DNA from 4 places in the Pantoea sp. X-Soil-MYKO-1289 genome. Region 1 is predicted to be linked to each of the others. Evidence: predicted binding sites of a transcription regulator. Region 1 holds the regulator's gene; each other region holds the start of a gene.
What was found. The regulator ArgR, encoded in region 1, controls arginine synthesis, uptake and breakdown. The targets are predictions, from matches to a motif close to ANTGAATAAAAATACANT.
Positions count from the first base shown of each region.

Region 1 (4,480 bases):
ACTCGGTAACGCGCGTGGTGCTGACTATTCCTGCGCCCGCGCATGTGAACAGCGAAGAGGTGACGACGGTGCTGAGACAGGCGTGCGAGCGTTGCAGCTATGTGCTGGACGTGCCGGCGCCGGATGTCTTCCTGGTCGATCTGCAGCAGGGGATTCAGCTGTTTGAGCTGCGCATTCACGCGGCGGAGATGGGACACCGCATGCCGCTGCGCCACGAGCTGCATCAGCTGATCCTGAAAGGCTTTGCCGAGCACGGCATCGAAATGCCCTTCCCGCCTTTCCAGGTGCGTATGGAGACGCTGGGCAAGAAGACGCCCGCCAGCAACGGCACGCCGGCAGCGCGCACCTTTAAGTCTGGCGGTCTGTAGCGCGGCGGTGAACGGGTAAAGGGGCGCAACGAAGGGAAGTGGAAAGCGGTTCACACGCTGACGAGGCCCGTTAAGTCGGGCTTCGTCAGCGGTGAAAAGAGTCTGAACGCAGCGCTTACTGCTTCACAAACTCCTCGCCCTGCGCGATATCTTTTTTCAGCGTCTCCAGCATGCCGTTTAACGCCTGCTGTTCAAAATCGCTCAGCGCGCCGATAGCTCGCCGCTCGACGATGCCGTTCTTGCCCAGCAGCAGCGGCTGCGAGAAGAAGCGGGCATACTCGCCGTCGCCCTCGACATAAGCGCACTCCACCACGTTCGCCTCGCCCTGCAGGGCGCGCACCAGCGACAGGCCGAAGCGCGCCGCGGCCTGCCCCATCGACAGCGTCGCGGATCCGCCGCCCGCTTTAGCTTCGACCACTTCCGTCCCCGCATTCTGAATACGTTTCGTCAGGCTGGCGACCTCGTCGTCGCTAAAGCTCACGCCTTGCACCTGCGACAGCAGCGGCAGGATAGTCACGCCGGAGTGGCCGCCAATAACCGGCACTTCGACCTCATTCGGCTGTTTGCCTTTCAGCTCGGCGACGAAGGTATTGGCGCGGATAATATCCAGCATAGTCACGCCAAACAGGCGATTTTTGTCATAAACGCCGTGCTTTTTCAGCACGTCGGCGGCGATCGCCACCGTGGTATTAACCGGATTGGTAATAATGCCAATAAGCGCTTTAGGCGCGGTTTGCGCCACCTGCTCGATCAGATTGCGCACGATGCCTGCGTTAACGTTAAACAGATCGGCGCGATCCATGCCCGGCTTACGCGCGACGCCCGCCGAGATCAGGATAACGTCCGCACCGTGCAGCGCAGGCGTCGCGTCTTCGCCGCTAAAGCCCTGAATTTTTACCGCGGTAGGAATATGGCTGAGATCCACCGCCACGCCGGGCGTCACCGGCGCAATATCATAGAGCGTGAGTTCGGAACCCGCAGGAAGCTGGGTTTTTAACAGAAGGGCGAGCGCCTGACCGATTCCGCCAGCAGCGCCAAGAACGGCAACTTTCATTCTGTACTCCTTATTAAGGTGGGGCAGAGTAGAGCCGAATTTCCATCTGTGTCCAGACCTGAATCAACTTCTCAGACGATGACAAACCCACTGTTCATTATGCGTGCAGCAGCACTTAATCTTTTGGGTTGCTACTTTGTCAGCACAACGCGCCTGAATGACCGACAACGATGTCGATGGCAGATAGAGCACGGCCGTGATAGCTATCCATATGACACCTCAATTGTATAACAATTCTGCAACCTTCGCTTTTCCTGCTCTATCGTCCTTTTGGTCTGCGCAAAAAATTTTGTTATCATTGCCGCCCGCAACTCGCGGCGCCTGCCTTTTTTATCGACTAATTGCATAAAAATTCATTCATATGCATAATAATGTATCTGCCGTCGGCGGGCGTTCGGCATTTTTCTTTACTGGTAGCTTATGCGAAACCCATCTAAGCAAGACGAATTGATTAAAGCGTTTAAAGCCTTGTTAAAACAAGAGAAATTCAGCTCTCAAGGCGAGATTGTACAGGCGCTGCAGGAGGAAGGCTTCGACAATATCAATCAGTCGAAGGTGTCTCGTATGCTGACGAAATTCGGCGCGGTGCGCACGCGTAACGCCAAAATGGAGATGGTTTACTGTCTGCCGGCGGAGCTGGGCGTGCCGACCACCACCAGCCCGTTAAAAAATCTGGTGCTGGATATCGACTATAACGATGCGCTGATCGTGATTCGCACCAGCCCTGGCGCAGCGCAGCTGATCGCCCGTCTGCTAGACTCGCTGGGCAAAGCGGAAGGCATTCTCGGCACTATCGCCGGCGACGATACGATATTTATTACGCCCGCGCGTGCCTTCACCGTCAAAAAACTGCATAGCGCGCTTCTCACCGTCTTTGAACAAGAGCTGTAAACCGCGTCGTTGACCGGCAGTCGCGCTGCCGGTCGCCCTACCTCTCCTGTCAGCCTTTTCATTTCCTGCCTGTTCAGTCCGTTAACTTATTCTATTTCCCGCTGACGCCGCGAACGGCTATGGTCATACCTTTCTGCCTGCTTAACCTTTCGCGCTATTTTACGCTGCTTTACACTACATGATTAGCGAGAACACCCAGATCCAAATCAATAACCAGCCACATTCACCACATCCTTTCGCACAAAAAGTTAAAGTCACTTAACCACATGTTTTGGAAAGCATTTACGAGTGATCGCCTGTTTTTCAACCACTTTTTATAACGTTAAAGAATAAAAAAGAGTCATAAGGATAAAGAATCACAACAAAACATTATTAGGCAGATATTAATTTCACACGTTATTAGTTCTATACTTCTTTTCGTGATGCGAATCACATCAAACAAAAAGACAAAAACAGACGACGAGGAAATATATATGAACGTTAAAACTACTATCGCAACCCTGAGCATTCTATCTGCACTGTCATTCGGCGCTTTTGCAGCAGAATCAATTAACGCACAGCAGGCGCAAAATCTGCAGTCTATCGGCTCAGTAAGCGTAAGCGGCGTAGCCGGTTCTCCAATGCAGATTAAAGAAGAGCTGAATGCGAAGGCAGAACAGAAAGGCGCCAGCGCCTACCGCGTAATCGAGGCTTATAACAACGGCAACTACCACGCTACCGCCGAGCTGTATAAATAAGCGCGTTAGCCAGACGTCGTTGGACGGGCGACCTTATTGAAGCGCGCATTGCGCATCGGGTGGCCTTATCGATGAATTCAGGAGAGTAGACCATGAAAACCAAATCACTTATCGCTTTAGCCACTCTGACCGCCGCGCTGTCGTTTGGCGCCAGCGCAGCCAGTCTGGTATCGAATCAACAGGCCGAAACGCTGCAGCCGCTGAACCAGACTATTAGCATCAGCGGTCATGACGGCGATCAGACCAATATCCGTCAGGCGCTTTCTCAGAAGGCCGACGCGCAGGGCGCAGGCCACTACCGCATCATCGAGAACAACCAGGACGACACCTATCACGTCACGGCTGAGCTTTATAAATAATTAACCGATCGGGCGCCTGCGCGACGCCTGCTATATCGACGACCCGCATCATGATGCCAACCGCAGGTTGTTGATTGTAATGAGGAGACGAACAATGAAAATCAAAACAACCATCGCAACCGTTAGCCTGCTTTCCGTAATCGCATTCGGCGCTCAGGCAGCGCAGCTGATTACCGGCGATCAGGCGCAGAATATGCAGCCTGCGGGGACAGTGACAATCAGTGGTACAGCAGGCTCGCCGATGGACTATCGCGCGCAGCTTTCGCAGAAAGCCGATGAGCAAGGCGCCAGCGCTTATAAAGTCATCGAGGCGCGCACCGGCGACAGCTACCACTTCACTGCTGAACTCTATAAGTAATTCCTCGTCAACAACTGCTGACGAACCCTTTGGCCCCGCTTGTCGGGGCCCTTTTTGCTGCGTCAGGTAATATTAAAGCGGAGCTGGCCTTCCAGCTCCTCTTCCGCCTCATCAAATAACAGGATCAGCGCGCCATAGCGTCGTTTCTGCCCCTTTCCCAGATTGATAAATTCAATTTCCAGCGGCATCGGCAGCTCTTCGCCGGTGAGTACGTCCCATAACGCATCCAGGTCGCCAATACGATAAATGTTCAGGGCGAAGCGCTCGCTGAACTGGCGGAAAAAATGCGACTGGTCGACGATCTCGTCAAAGTCGAAACGCTCGGTTTTCATAATGAAGGCTCCTGTCCTTCCTCACCGGGCGGCGCGAGGCCGCCCGCGCGTTAGCTTTCGCTCAGGCCGCCGATATGCAGCGCCTTGACCTCCAGGTACTCCTCCAGGCCAAGCACCGAACCTTCGCGCCCCAGCCCCGACTCTTTTACGCCGCCGAACGGCGCCAGCTCGGTCGACACCGCGCATTCGTTGATGCCGATCATGCCGCTTTCCAGTGCGGCTGAGACGCGAAAGACGCGCTGCAGATTCTGCGTATAAAAGTAGGCTGCAAGACCGAACTCGGTATCGTTAGCGCGACGAATAACCTCCTGCTCGTCGCTAAAGCGGAAACAGGCCGCGACCGGACCGAAGGTCTCTTCCTTCGCCAGCGTCATCTCTTCG
Region 1 covers NZ_AP036004.1:416,174-420,653, reverse strand. Annotated here, with positions in the region: gene mscM (miniconductance mechanosensitive channel MscM) at 1-368, shown strand, start outside; gene mdh (malate dehydrogenase) at 484-1,422, opposite strand; gene argR (transcriptional regulator ArgR) at 1,843-2,313, shown strand; gene yhcN (peroxide/acid stress response protein YhcN) at 2,787-3,050, shown strand; gene AC6I7Z_RS02035 (YdgH/BhsA/McbA-like domain containing protein) at 3,143-3,409, shown strand; gene yhcN (peroxide/acid stress response protein YhcN) at 3,504-3,767, shown strand; gene AC6I7Z_RS02025 (barstar family protein) at 3,830-4,099, opposite strand; gene AC6I7Z_RS02020 (NAD-dependent succinate-semialdehyde dehydrogenase) at 4,150-4,480, opposite strand, start outside.

Region 2 (4,480 bases), 3.0 Mb from region 1:
TGCAGCACAAGCTCCAGTTCGTCGCGACTGAGATCGTTAATAGATATAATATGTTTGCGATATAACGGGTTAGCCATAGTTCGCCTCTCTGCGCTGCCGAATTGCGGACAAAAAAAAGCCCCTGCTTAAGGGGCTTTTTCTACGATCGGGTTGATGACGGAAAAAACAGGGGCGCCGCCTGCGTTCAGGCGTGATGTCGCGTGAATGTGTGCGCTGCGCTGTTGCATGCTTCCTCCGGCAAATTGGGGCGCATTATACCCGTCCGGCGTTTTGCATCAAGGGAAAACGTTTGCGGAGCGGCTGGCTGAGCGGCTACGCCTGGCTCAGCGTCGCCACCATGACCGCTTTAATGGTATGCATGCGGTTTTCCGCCTGGTCGAATACGATACTGTGCTCCGACTCAAACACCTCGTCGCTCACCTCCATGCCGCCGTGCAGGCCATACTGTTCAGCCATCTGACGGCCCAGCGTGGTCTGATCGTCATGAAACGCTGGCAGACAGTGCAGGAACTTCACCTGCGGGTTGCCGGTCAGCTGCAGCATCGCCTGATTGACCTGATAGTCGCGCAGCAGCGCGATGCGCTCTTCCCATACCGCTTTCGCCTCGCCCATCGACACCCAGACGTCGGTATAGATAAAGTCCGCGCCCTTGACGCCTGCGGCGATATCTTCGGTCAGGGTGATGCTGCCGCCGGTTTGCTGCGCCGCCTGGCGGCAGGTTTCGACCAGATCCGCTTCCGGCCAGCAGCCCTTCGGCGCGACCAGGCGCAGATCCAGGCCGGTTACCGCCGCCGCTTCCAGCATGCTGTTGCCCATGTTGTTGCGGGCGTCGCCGACGTAGACCAGCGTCATCTCGCTCAGCGCCTTGCCCGGCAGATGCTCCTGCATGGTGAGCAGATCCGCCAGCAGCTGGGTAGGGTGAAACTCGGTAGTAAGGCCGTTCCACACCGGCACGCCGGCGAATTCCGCCAGCGTCTCCACCAGCGCCTGGCCGTAGCCGCGGTACTGGATGCCGTCATACATGCGGCCCAGCACGCGGGCGGTATCCCTCATCGACTCTTTGTGGCCGATTTGGCTGCCGCTCGGGCCGAGATAAGTGACATTAGCGCCCTGATCGTATGCGGCAACTTCGAAAGAGCATCGGGTGCGGGTCGAGTCTTTTTCGAAGATGAGCGCGATGTTTTTGCCCTTCAGGCGCTGGGTTTCGCTACCGTTTTTTTTAGCGCGTTTTAATTCAGCGGCGAGGTCGAGCAGGGAGGTGATATCGGCCGGGCTAAAATCGAGCAGCCGAAGGAAGTGGCGTTGAAAAAGGTGACTCATAACGGGCTCCAGTGCATCCATTCTGATTGAATGAAAATTCAATCTAAACGTATGAATATTCATTTTCAACCCCGGCGTAAAGAAACTTTCGGTTTTGAGTAGTGGCGCGCCGGGCAGTGTGGGAAAATACTTGTTTATTGCCGAACACTGAGGGGAATTCGCCATGGCATATGAAGCATTGCTGGAAGAGCAGCGTGAAGAGACACGCCTGATCATTGATGAGCTGCTGGAAGATGGCAGCGATCCGGATGCGCTCTATACCATTGAACATCATCTCTCCTGCAACAACTTCGACTCGCTGGAAAAAGCGGCCGTCGACGCGTTTAAGCTGGGTTATGAAGTGACCGAGCCGGAAGAGCTGGAGCTGGAGGACGGCACCACGGTGATGTGCGTCGATATCCTCAGCGAGTCGGCGCTGAAGCCTGAGCTGATCGACGCGCAGGTTGAGCAGCTGGTCAACCTGGTGGGCAAATACAACGTCGACTACGATGGCTGGGGCACCTACTTCGAAGATCCCGACGCCGAAGACGAAGATGACGATGAAGATGGCGACATTATCGACGGCGACGAAGATACCGGCGTCCGCCACTGATTTCCCCTGGCGGAGCCGCGCGCTCCGCCTTTCCGTTTCCTGCCTTTTGAACAGATATGAACTACGCACCGCTGCTTGAGCCTATCTATCAGTTTCTACTCTGCCGCACGCCGCAAGCCTGGATCGACGAGGCGCGCAAACCGGAAAACCTGACGCTGCTGCTGACCGACCATCTGGTTTGCGAACTGAAAGCGGCGCAGACCGCCACCTGGCTGATCCGCAAGTATGTCGCCGACAAGCCGAGCGGCGAGGCGATCCTCGCCTGGCTGAAGCCCTACGAAGATTTTATTTTCCGCGAGCACCCCGACAGCCAGTTTATCCAGGCGCATAAAAGCCTCTCTAAAAGCATCATTGTGCGTAACGAGCTGCCCTGGGCGGACGATCTGGTGGAGAAGATGGTGCTGCTGATTAAAGAGGAGCTGCACCACTTTTATCAGGTATGGGAGATTATGCAGGCGCGCGGTTTACCCTATAAAAAGATCACCTCCAGCCGCTACGCCAAAGGGCTGCTGCGGGAGATCACCACGCACGAGCCTGATACGCTGGTGGACAAACTGATCTGCGGCGCCTATATCGAGGCGCGCTCCTGCGAACGCTTCGCCAGCCTGGCGCCCTGGCTGGATGCGGAGCTGGAGAAGTTCTATATCTCGCTGCTGCGTTCGGAAGCGCGCCACTATCAGGACTATTTAGCCCTGGCGGCGCAGATATCGCCGAAAGATATCGCGCCGCGCGTGCGGGCGATTGGCGAAGCGGAGGCGAAGCTGATTAGCGAGCCGGACGCGGAGCTGCGTTTTCACAGCGGCGTGCCGTCCTTCTGACCGGGAAGACGCGCTTACAGCGTCTTCAACATTCTGTATTCGCAGTCGCCATGGCCGGTACAGCCGAGCGCCTCGTCGATGCGTTCAAAGCCCAGCGACTCATAGAGTTTAATGGCGCGCGTCAGGCTGCCGGTGGTTTCCAGATAGCAGCGACGGAAGCCGCGCTGGCGCGCATGCTCCATTGCGCGCAGCGCCAGCTCGCGCGCCACGCCGAAGCCGCGCACCTCCGGCAGGAAATACATTTTCTGCAGCTCGCAGATATCGGGCGCGCTGCAGGCGAGCGGGGCGATGCCGCCGCCGCCCGCTACTTTCCCCTGATGCTCCACAATCCAGTAGGCGCTGTGCTCAGCGCTGTAGAGTTCATACAGGCTGTCGAGCTGCGGATCGGCCACGGTATAGCCTTTATCGGCGGTCAGGCCGAACTCTGCCGAGACGGTGCGGATAACCTGGGCGATATGGGGATTGTCGGCGGCGCTGATAGGGCGCAGCTTAAGTGCCAGCCGCAGTGCTGAAGTCGTCATAATCTTTTCCGATCAAATAATAAAGCCGGGCAAGCCCGGCTTCGTTTTTTACGCTGTCAGACTCAAACGCTTACAATGCCGCAATCACCGCCTGCTGTTCAATCAGTTTCGCTTTCGACTGCTCCAGCTCGGCGACGCGCTCGCGCTCTTTCGCCACCACCGCTTCCGGCGCGCGCGAGACGAAGCCTTCGTTCGCCAGCTTAACCTGAATCTTCTCAATCTCGACGTCGAGCTTGCCCAGCTCTTTCGCCAGACGATCCAGCTCTGCCGCCTTGTCCACCAGGCCCGCCATCGGGATCAGCAGCTCGGCGCCTTCGACGATTTTCGTCACCGAAACCGGACCTTTCTCGCCCGCTGGCAGAATGGTCAGGCTTTCCAGACGCGCCAGGCGCGACAGGAAGGTGCGGTTCGCTTCCACACGGCGCAGCGCCGCAGGAGAACAGTCGCGCAGCAGCACGTCGAGCGGTTTGCTCAGGGCGATATTCATTTCGGCGCGGATATTACGCACCGCGACAATCGCCTGCTTCATCCACTCGATATCGGCCATCGCTTCCGCATCCTCTTTCGCCGCGTCGTACTGCGGGAAAGGCTGCAGCATAATGGTGTCGTCGCTGATGTTCTTCAGCACCTTCACGCGCTGCCAGATGGTCTCGGTGATAAACGGAATGATCGGATGGGCGAGGCGCAGCAGCGCTTCCAGCACCGTCACCAGCGTGTTGCGCGTGCCGCGCAGCTCCGCTTCGCTGCCGTTGTTCATCACCGGCTTGGTCAGCTCCAGGTACCAGTCGCAGAACTGGTTCCAGGTGAAGTCATAGAGAATATTCGCGGCGATATCGAAACGATAGCTGTCCAGCGCCTCGCGGTACGCTTTCACCGTGTTGTTGAACTCGGCGAGGATCCAGCGATCCGCCAGCGACAGCGTCATTTCGCCGCCGTTCTGACCGCAATCCTGATCTTCGGTGTTCATCAGCACGAAGCGGCTGGCGTTCCACAGCTTGTTGCAGAAGTTGCGGTAGCCTTCGAGACGCTTCATATCCCAGTTGATGTCGCGGCCGGTCGAGGCGAGCGCCGCCAGGGTAAAGCGCAGCGCGTCGGTGCCCGACGGCTCGATGCCGTCCGGGAACTGCTTCTCGGTGCGCTTGCGGATCTTCTCCGCCAGCTGCGGCTGCATCATGTTGCCGGTACGTTTTTCCAGCAGATCTTCCAGCGAGATGCCGTCGACCATATCC
Region 2 covers NZ_AP036004.1:3,465,493-3,469,972, reverse strand. Annotated here, with positions in the region: gene pyrB (aspartate carbamoyltransferase) at 1-77, opposite strand, end outside; gene argF (ornithine carbamoyltransferase) at 313-1,320, opposite strand; gene rraB (ribonuclease E inhibitor RraB) at 1,484-1,912, shown strand; gene miaE (tRNA isopentenyl-2-thiomethyl-A-37 hydroxylase MiaE) at 1,969-2,730, shown strand; gene AC6I7Z_RS16505 (GNAT family N-acetyltransferase) at 2,745-3,251, opposite strand; gene AC6I7Z_RS16500 (valine--tRNA ligase) at 3,322-4,480, opposite strand, start outside.
Region 2: the regulator ArgR is predicted to act here: its motif matches at 1,346-1,363, upstream of argF (ornithine carbamoyltransferase).

Region 3 (4,480 bases), 320 kb from region 1:
AGCACCAGCTCCAGCGACAGCGATTCGATGGCGGCGCGAATGGCGTTTTCGCTGACGTCGGGCTGCTGTTTAAGACGATCGAAGGTGGTTTTCAGCAGTTCGGGATGGTTTGCGCCGTCGCCGCTGCGTGAAATGGTCTGATACTGTTCGGCAACGTTGGTCAGGTTAAGGAACTGGCTAAAGGCGCGCGCGACGGGCAGCAGCTCGTCGTTCGACAGATTTTGCAGCGTGTTGAGCAGTTCCTTGCGATGAGCGTCATTTCCCGCGCGGGATGACTTTGAGAGTTTGCGGATGGTCTCCACCCGGTCGAGGATGTTCTCTCCTAGTGCATCCTTGATCGTATCCCCGAGCAGTTTGCCGAGCATACTGACATTACTTCGCATTGCGGAATATTGTTCGTTCATGTGACCCTGACACCCTTATCGTCTTTGTAAACTTCTACACCCACAGCCTGCGACCGCGCAGAAACTGCATGAGTAATCACCCACCGGGTATAACATCGTCTTTTATCTAGCCACGTAAACCCTGCGGCGTCAATGCGCATAAGCGCCCGGTAACATGCCGCTAACTGCCGGAAATTCAAAGATTTTAACTGGAGGGGAGCGGGATAAGTTATTCTTATCAACAAATCCCGCGCAGAGATCAGGAAATTTACTTTCTTAACAGTGAATTGCCCTGTTTATTGCGTATCAGTGGCAAAAGTGCTGCACAACCTGCGCGATCAGGGCGCGAGTCGGCTTAATAAATGCGGTATCGATAAATTCATCCGGCTGATGCGCCTGGTTGATCGATCCTGGCCCCAGCACCAGCGTCGGGCACAGCTCCTGAATAAACGGCGCTTCAGTGCAGTAGTTCACCACTTCAGTCGGCGTGCCGAGCAGTTTTTCCACCACGGCGACCAGTTCATGATTAGCCGGACATTCGTAGCCCGGGATCGGCGGATGCAGTTCGCCAACCGTAAGACGTCCCGGCCAGCGCGCGCTGACCGGCGCCAGCGACTCGTTCAGCAGCCCTTCCAGATCGCTTAATGTCAGGCCCGGCAGCGGGCGAATATCCATATGCAGCTCGCAGCAGGCGCAGATGCGGTTCGCCGCGTCGCCGCCGTGAATATGGCCGAAGTTCATGGTCGGATAGGGAATGGCGAAGCCGTCGTGGTGATAGCGCTCTTTCAGAGTATTGCGCAGCTGCATCAGGTGACCAATCGCGTCGTGCATCAGTTCGATAGCGTTGACGCCGCGCGCCGGATCGCTGGAGTGGCCCGACTGGCCCTGCACGCGAATCACGTGGGAGAGATGGCCTTTATGCGCGCGCACCGGCTTCAGCGAGGTCGGCTCGCCGATAATGGCGCAGTCTGGACGAATGCTCGCCGTTTCAGAGAAGTACTTCGCGCCCGCCATGGTGGTCTCTTCATCGGCGGTGGCGAGAATATAGAGCGGCTTGCTCAGTTTGCTGACGTCGACGTCGCGCAGCGTGTCGAGAATAAAGGCGAAGAAGCCTTTCATGTCGGCGGTGCCCAGGCCGTAGAGCTTGTTGTCATGCTCTGTCAGGGTAAAGGGATCGCGCGTCCAGCGCCCGTCGTCGAAGGGCACCGTGTCGGTGTGACCCGCCAGCAGCAGACCGCCGGCGCCGCTGCCGCTGCGCGCCAGCATATTGAATTTATGGCGCGTGCCGGGCACGGGCTGCACTTCGACGCTGAAGCCCAGATCGCGAAACCAGCCTGCCAGCAAATTGATTAAAGTTTCATTGCTCTGATCGAGCGCCGCATCGGTCGCGCTGATGGTCGGAGTCGCAATCAGCTGGCGGTAGAGTTCGATAAAAGGCGGTAATTTTGTCTTCACTGTTGACGGTCCTTGAGTTAGGATGTATCAATATTCATGCATTAATAGTGAATAAAAATACATTAACGCCGCTTGGCTGGGAAGCAGAAATCCTTCGCAAACGGCATCGTGGGCAACGGGGCAAAGCCGCGACCCGGAACGTGTGACTGTAAAAAGGGTTACAGCCTGATGTTGAATACGCTGATCGTTGGTGCCAGTGGTTACGCTGGCGTAGAGCTCGCCACCTTTATTCATCGCCATCCACATATGAACATAACCGCTTTGGCGGTTTCAGCGCAAAGCCCGGATGCAGGAAAGCCTCTGTCGGATCTGCATCCGCAGCTGAAAGGCGTGGTGGATCTGCCGCTGCAGCCGCTGAGCAGCGCGGCCGAGTGGGCGGATAAGGTGGACGTGGTGTTCCTGGCGACGGCGCACGAAGTCAGTCACGATCTGGCGCCGGAATTCCTGAAAGCCGGCTGCGTGGTGTTCGATCTCTCCGGCGCGTTCCGCGTTAACGACGGCGAATTTTATCAGCGCTATTATGGGTTTACCCATCAGCACGGCGACTGGCTCGATAAAGCGGTCTACGGCCTGGCGGAGTGGAACCACGCGCAGATCAAAGAGGCGCAGCTGGTGGCGGTGCCGGGTTGCTATCCCACCGCGGCGCAGCTGGCGCTGAAGCCGCTGATCGCAGGCGATCTGCTTAACGGCGACCAGTGGCCGGTGATCAACGCCACCAGCGGCGTGAGCGGCGCAGGACGGAAAGCGAGCGTCGCTACCAGCTTCTGCGAAGTGAGCCTGTCGGCGTATGGGCTCTTCAATCATCGCCATCATCCGGAGATCGTCGCGCACCTCGGCGCGCCGGTGATTTTTACGCCGCACCTCGGCAACTTCCCGCGCGGCATTCTGGCGACGATCACCTGCCGCCTGAAGCCGGGCGTCAGCCATGACGACGTGGCGGCGGCGTTCCATCGCGCCTACCACGACAAGTCGCTGGTGCGCGTCTATGAGCAGGGCGTGCCGGCGCTGAAGGCGGTTATCGGCCAGCCGTTCTGCGACATCGGCTTCGCGGTGCAGGGCGAGCATCTGATCGTCGTCGCGGCGGAAGATAACCTGCTGAAAGGCGCCGCGTCGCAGGCGGTGCAGTGTATGAATATTCGCTTCGGCTTCCCTGAAACGCAGTCGCTGATTTAACGGACAAGGACGCACATGACAACTCCATTAATTATCAAACTGGGCGGCGTGCTGCTCGACAGCGAAGAGGCGCTGGCGCGCCTGTTCGACGCGCTGCTGGCTTATCGCAGCGCCCATCAGCGTCCGCTGCTGATCGTTCACGGCGGCGGCTGCGTGGTCGACGAGCTGATGAAAAGGCTGTCGCTGCCGGTGAAGAAGAAGAACGGCCTGCGCGTGACGCCTGCCGATCAGATCGACATTATTACCGGCGCGCTGGCGGGAACCGCCAATAAAACCCTGCTCGCCTGGGCGAAAAAGCACGGCATCAAGGCGGTCGGGCTGAGCCTGGGCGACGCCGACCTGGTGAAAGTGGCGCAGTTCGATGAAGAGCTGGGACACGTTGGCCACGCCGAGCCGGGCGATCCGGCGCTGGTTAACACGCTGCTGGCCGCGGGCTATATGCCGATCGTCAGCTCTATCGGCATCACCGACGGCGGCGCGCTGATGAACGTTAACGCCGATCAGGCGGCGACCGCGCTGGCGGCGACGCTGGGCGCCGATCTGGTGCTGCTCTCCGACGTGAGCGGCATCCTCGACGGCAAAGGCCAGCGCATCGAAGAGATGACGACCGCCAAAGCCGCGCAGCTGATCGCGCAAGGCATCATTACCGATGGCATGATTGTAAAAGTGCACGCGGCGCTCGACGCGGCGCGCACGCTGGGCCGCCCGGTGGATATCGCCAGCTGGCGCCACGCGGAGCAACTGCCCGACCTGTTTAACGGCGTGTCGATCGGCACCCGGATCCTCGCTTAACGACTTAGATTTAGGATGACGACATGAGCACGCAAAATATCAAAAAAATCGTACTGGCCTATTCCGGCGGCCTGGATACCTCCGCCATCATTCCGTGGCTGAAAGAGAACTACGGCGGCTGCGAAGTCGTGGCGTTCGTGGCGGATATCGGCCAGGAGCGTAGCGATCTGGAAGGCATAGAGAAGAAAGCGCTGCAGTCCGGCGCCTCCGAGTGCCACGTGGTCGATTTGCGTGAAGAGTTTATCAGCGACTACGTTTACCCGGTGCTGCAGACCGGCGCGCTTTATGAGGGCACCTATCTGCTGGGCACCTCGATGGCGCGTCCGATTATCGCCAAAGCGCAGGTCGAACTGGCGCTGAAAGTCGGCGCGGATGCGCTGTGTCACGGCGCGACCGGTAAGGGCAACGATCAGGTGCGTTTCGAAACCACCTACACCGCGCTGGCGCCGCAGCTGAAAGTGGTGGCGCCGTGGCGCGAATGGAACCTGCGTTCGCGCGAAGCGCTGCTGGACTACCTGAAAGAGCGCAATATCCCGACCACCGCGTCGCTGGAAAAAATCTACAGCCGCGACGAGAACGCCTGGCACATCTCGACCGAAGGCGGGGTGCTGGAAAGCCCGGCTAACGCGCCGAACAAAGATTGCTGGGTGTGGACAGTGGATCCGCTGGAAGCGCCG
Region 3 covers NZ_AP036004.1:92,061-96,540, forward strand. Annotated here, with positions in the region: gene ppc (phosphoenolpyruvate carboxylase) at 1-404, opposite strand, end outside; gene argE (acetylornithine deacetylase) at 690-1,838, opposite strand; gene argC (N-acetyl-gamma-glutamyl-phosphate reductase) at 2,007-3,011, shown strand; gene argB (acetylglutamate kinase) at 3,027-3,803, shown strand; gene AC6I7Z_RS00435 (argininosuccinate synthase) at 3,827-4,480, shown strand, end outside.
Region 3: the regulator ArgR is predicted to act here: its motif matches at 1,885-1,902, upstream of argC (N-acetyl-gamma-glutamyl-phosphate reductase).

Region 4 (4,480 bases), 520 kb from region 1:
GCGCGATGCGGAAAACCAGCTGAAGGTCTTTTTCCCGCTGCCGGACGGGTCGGTGAAGGCGGTGCAGCCGAGCCGTCTGCCGCCGCACGATACCGCCTGGGCGATGACGGTGCATAAGTCGCAGGGATCGGAGTTCGAGCATACCGCGCTGGTGATGCCGGCGCAGTTCTCGCCGGTGCTGACGCGCGAGCTGGTCTATACCGCGATAACCCGCGCGCGCAAGCGGCTGACGCTCTACAGCGAACCCGCGGTGTTTCAGCGCGCGGTACAGCTGCAAACCCAGCGCCGCAGCGGACTGGTGGAAAGACTCAGTCTGGTATAAAGGACGCATCAGGAGCGAACGCGGGCGGCATGGGCCGTTACGCAAAGTCGCTTGCGCATCCTTGCCCGCTCGGCCTGCGCCATCCCTGGCGCAGGACGCTTTGCTCCACGGCCCATGCCGCCCGCGCATCAGCGACGGTGCCGTCTGAAAGATGAGCCGGCTGGCCTGACTCAGGTCAGGTCCGCCATCAGCACCTTTGAGCGCCGCTGGTAGTTATACATCTGCTTTTTACTCTCCGGCAGCGACTCGATATCCACCGGCGTAAAGCCGCGCTCCTGAAACCAGTGAATGCTGCGCGTCGTCAGCACGAACAGCTTCTTCAGCCCCATCTGCCGCGCCTGCAGCGCCACGCGCTGCAGCAGCATTTCGCCGCGCGACGAGCTGCGATAGTCGGGATGCACCGCTACACAGGCCATCTCACCGATTTTCTCATCCATAAACGGGTAGAGCGCGGCGCAGGCGATGGTGAGGTTGTCGCGAATAATAATGGTGAACTTGTCGATCTCCATCTCCAGCTGCTCGCGCGAGCGACGCACCAGAATGCCCTGCTGCTCCAGCGGACGGATAAGCTCCAGGATGCCGCCGATATCGTTAATGGTGGCGCGGCGGATCTGCTCGCTTGACTCCATCACGATCTGCGTGCCGATACCGTCGCGCGAGAAGAGTTCCTGCAGCAGCGCGCCATCTTCCTGGTAGCTAATCAGATGGCTGCGGCGCACGCCGCTGCGGCAGGCTTTCACCGCGCCGCGCAGGAAGCGCACCGTGCCGGAAAGGTAGTCGCCGTCGCTCTCCATCTCGTCGATGCGCGCCTGCGCGTCGTTCGGGAACAGCTCAGAGATAATGGTGCCGTCGCGGCGGGTCACGCCCTGCTCGGAGCAAAAACCGATCATCTTCTCCGCCTTCAGCTTAATCGCCAGCTGGGTGGCGACCTCTTCCGACGTCAGATTGAAACTCTCGCCGGTCACGGAGACCGCCACCGGGCCGAGCAGCACGATTGCATCATTATCCAGCTGCCGGTGGATCGCCTCTTCGTCGATGCGGCGAATACGTCCGCTGTGGCAATAATCGACGCCGTCGTCCACGCCCAGCGGCTGCGCGATAATAAAGTTGCCGCTGACCACGTTGATATGCGCGCCCTGCAGCGGCGTGTTATTCAGGCTCATTGAGAGTCGCGCCGTGATGTCGAGCTGCAGCCGTCCCGCCGCCTGCTTCACCAGCTCCAGCGACTGCGCGTCGGTCACGCGGGTGTATTTGTGGTAAACCGGCTCCAGCTGGTTCGCCGCCAGGCTGGCGTCGATCTGCGGACGCGCGCCATACACCACCACCAGGCGAATGCCGAGACTGTGCAGCAGGCCGATATCGTTAACGATGCTGTTGAAATTCTCATGCTCGATCGCTTCGCCGCCCAGCATGATGACAAAGGTCTTGTCCCGATGGGCATTGATATAGGGAACGGTGTGGCGAAAACCCTGAACCAGCTCAGTACTACGTTCCTTCACGGCAAACCTCAATGAATGATTATTCGTAATTTTTGTATTTTTATTCTTTTAGGGCGCTATTTGCAAGCGTTAAACCTGACGAAAATTTACGTTTTTTCGGGTGCGCTCACTGCTAAGAGACTGCATTATTTGGCTTTTCCTGGATGACTTCGCCAAAGGGATGGGCTAAAGTTTTCAGCGCCGTTTATTAAAGTGGCGCTTTTTTAGACAGAACAGAGCAGCTGGAGCGGCATGTCAGAATCAAATCCCCTACTTTCCCGCAGAAGGCTCCTGCAGGGTACCGGCGCATTATTGCTGCTGAGCGTCAGCCGCACGGGGCTGGCGGCAAAAAACCATATCGTCGCGGTACGCATCTGGCCATCTTCGACCTATTCGCGCATGACGCTGGAGTCCAGCGTGCCGCTTCACTACAAGCAGTTTGCGCTCTCGCATCCCGATCGGCTGGTTATTGATATCGAGAATATGCATCTCAATCCGGTGCTGAAGGGCGTCGACAAGCTGGTACAGGTAAGCGATCCCTTTATCAAAAACGCGCGCGTCGGACAGTTCGACGCCAGTACCGTCCGCATCGTGCTGGAGCTGAAGCGCAACGTCGCGCCGAAAACCTTTACCCTGGCGCCGGTGGCCGGCATCAAACACCGGCTGGTGGTCGATCTCTATCCGAGCCAGGATTCCGCCGAAGACGATCCGCTGCTGGCGCTGCTCAAAGATTACAACCAGGGCGATCTGGGACGCAGCGAGCCGGCATCCGCGCCGCTGCCCGGCAAGGCGGGTCGCGATCGGCCGCTGATCGTCATGATCGATCCCGGACACGGCGGCGAAGATCCCGGCGCGCACGGCAAATACAAAACGCGCGAAAAAGATATCGTGCTGAAGATGGGGCGACGGCTTAAGGCGCTGATCGACAAAGAGCCGAATATGAAAGCCTATATGACGCGCAACGAGGATGTGTTTATTCCGCTACGGGTCCGGGTGGCGAAAGCGCGCAAGCAGCGCGCCGATCTTTTCGTCTCGATACACGCCGACGCCTTTACCAGCCGCAGCGCGCGCGGCTCCTCGGTGTTCGCGCTCTCCACCAAAGGCGCCACTTCGGCGGCGGCGCGTTTCCTGGCGCAAACGCAGAACGAAGCGGATCTTATCGGCGGCGTCAGCAAGAGCGGCGATCGCTACCTCGACCACACCATGCTGGATATGGTGCAGCGCCAGACCATTCACGACAGCCTGGCGTTCGGCAAAGAGGTGCTGCATCGCATGGGGCGCATCAACCATCTGCACAAGCGCACCGTCGATCAGGCGGGTTTCGCAGTGCTGAAGGCGCCGGATATTCCGTCGATTCTGGTGGAAACCGCTTTTATCAGCAACGTGGAAGAGGAGCGCAAGCTGCGCACCAGCCGCTATCAGCAGCAGGTGGCGGAGGCGATTTTCCATGGCATAAAGGCTTTCTTCGACAAGGGCGGGGCGCGACGCTAAAGCGAGAAGAGGGGATGGCGCAGGCCGTCCCGGTTTCACAACGCACAAAAACAAAAAAGCACCCTTTAGGGTGCTTAAATGTTGGTTGCGGGAGCCGGATTTGAACCGACGACCTTCGGGTTATGAGCCCGACGAGCTACCAGGCTGCTCCATCCCGCGTCCGTAGTGCGCATTGCGTCTTTTTCACATTGTCCCTTCAAAAGAAGAGTTGGTTGCGGGAGCCGGATTTGAACCGACGACCTTCGGGTTATGAGCCCGACGAGCTACCAGGCTGCTCCATCCCGCGTCCGTAGTGCGCATTGCGTCTTTTTCACATTGTCTCTTCAAAAGAAGAGTTGGTTGCGGGAGCCGGATTTGAACCGACGACCTTCGGGTTATGAGCCCGACGAGCTACCAGGCTGCTCCATCCCGCGTCCGTGGATGCGCACTATACCTCCTGGAGCTGATGATGCAACCCCTTTTTAGCGCGAAGCGTCAAATTAGGGACTGGTTGCTGAATATTTTCTCCATCTGGCTAATTATCGCACAGCCGCGCGCGCGGAAAGGGCAGGCGGATTTCAATCTGCCAGACGCTTTGCTATCGTCGCGGGGCGAACACTGATGAATAAAAGAGACGGCGATGAATAAAGGACACTGGGCGAAGTACGCACTTACTGGTGCAATGTTTGCGCTGCTGGCGGGTTGTAGCTCGAAGCCGACCGATCGCGGGCAGCAATATAAGGACGGCAAGCTGGAACAGCCGCTGGCGCTGGTTAACCAGCCTAATGCCAAAGGCCGGCCGGTGAACGGCAGAGATTTCGGCGAGCAGGTGCGGCAGATCCAGTCCGCCTCTTCCGCCCTGTATGGACGCCACACCGGCACCTACAGCGCGATTGAAAGCTGGCTGATGGCGGGCGCCGATACGCGCCAGCTGCGCCAGTTCGGCCTGAACGCCTTCCAGATGGAAGGCACCGACAACTACGGCAACGTGCAGTTTACCGGCTACTACACGCCGGTGGTGCAGGCGCGCTATACGCGTCAGGGGGAATTCCAGTACCCCATCTACCGCATGCCGCCGCGCAAGCGCGGCGCAAAGCTGCCGAGCCGCGCCTCTATCTATAGCGGCGCGCTGGACGAACGCTACGTTATCGGCTGGAGCAATTCGCTGATCGATAACTTTATTATGGACGTGCAGGGCAGCGGCTACGTT
Region 4 covers NZ_AP036004.1:932,590-937,069, forward strand. Annotated here, with positions in the region: gene recD (exodeoxyribonuclease V subunit alpha) at 1-322, shown strand, start outside; gene argA (amino-acid N-acetyltransferase) at 493-1,821, opposite strand; gene amiC (N-acetylmuramoyl-L-alanine amidase AmiC) at 2,053-3,291, shown strand; tRNA gene AC6I7Z_RS04430 (tRNA-Met) at 3,374-3,450, opposite strand; tRNA gene AC6I7Z_RS04435 (tRNA-Met) at 3,501-3,577, opposite strand; tRNA gene AC6I7Z_RS04440 (tRNA-Met) at 3,628-3,704, opposite strand; gene mltA (murein transglycosylase A) at 3,911-4,480, shown strand, end outside.
Region 4: the regulator ArgR is predicted to act here: its motif matches at 1,853-1,870, upstream of argA (amino-acid N-acetyltransferase).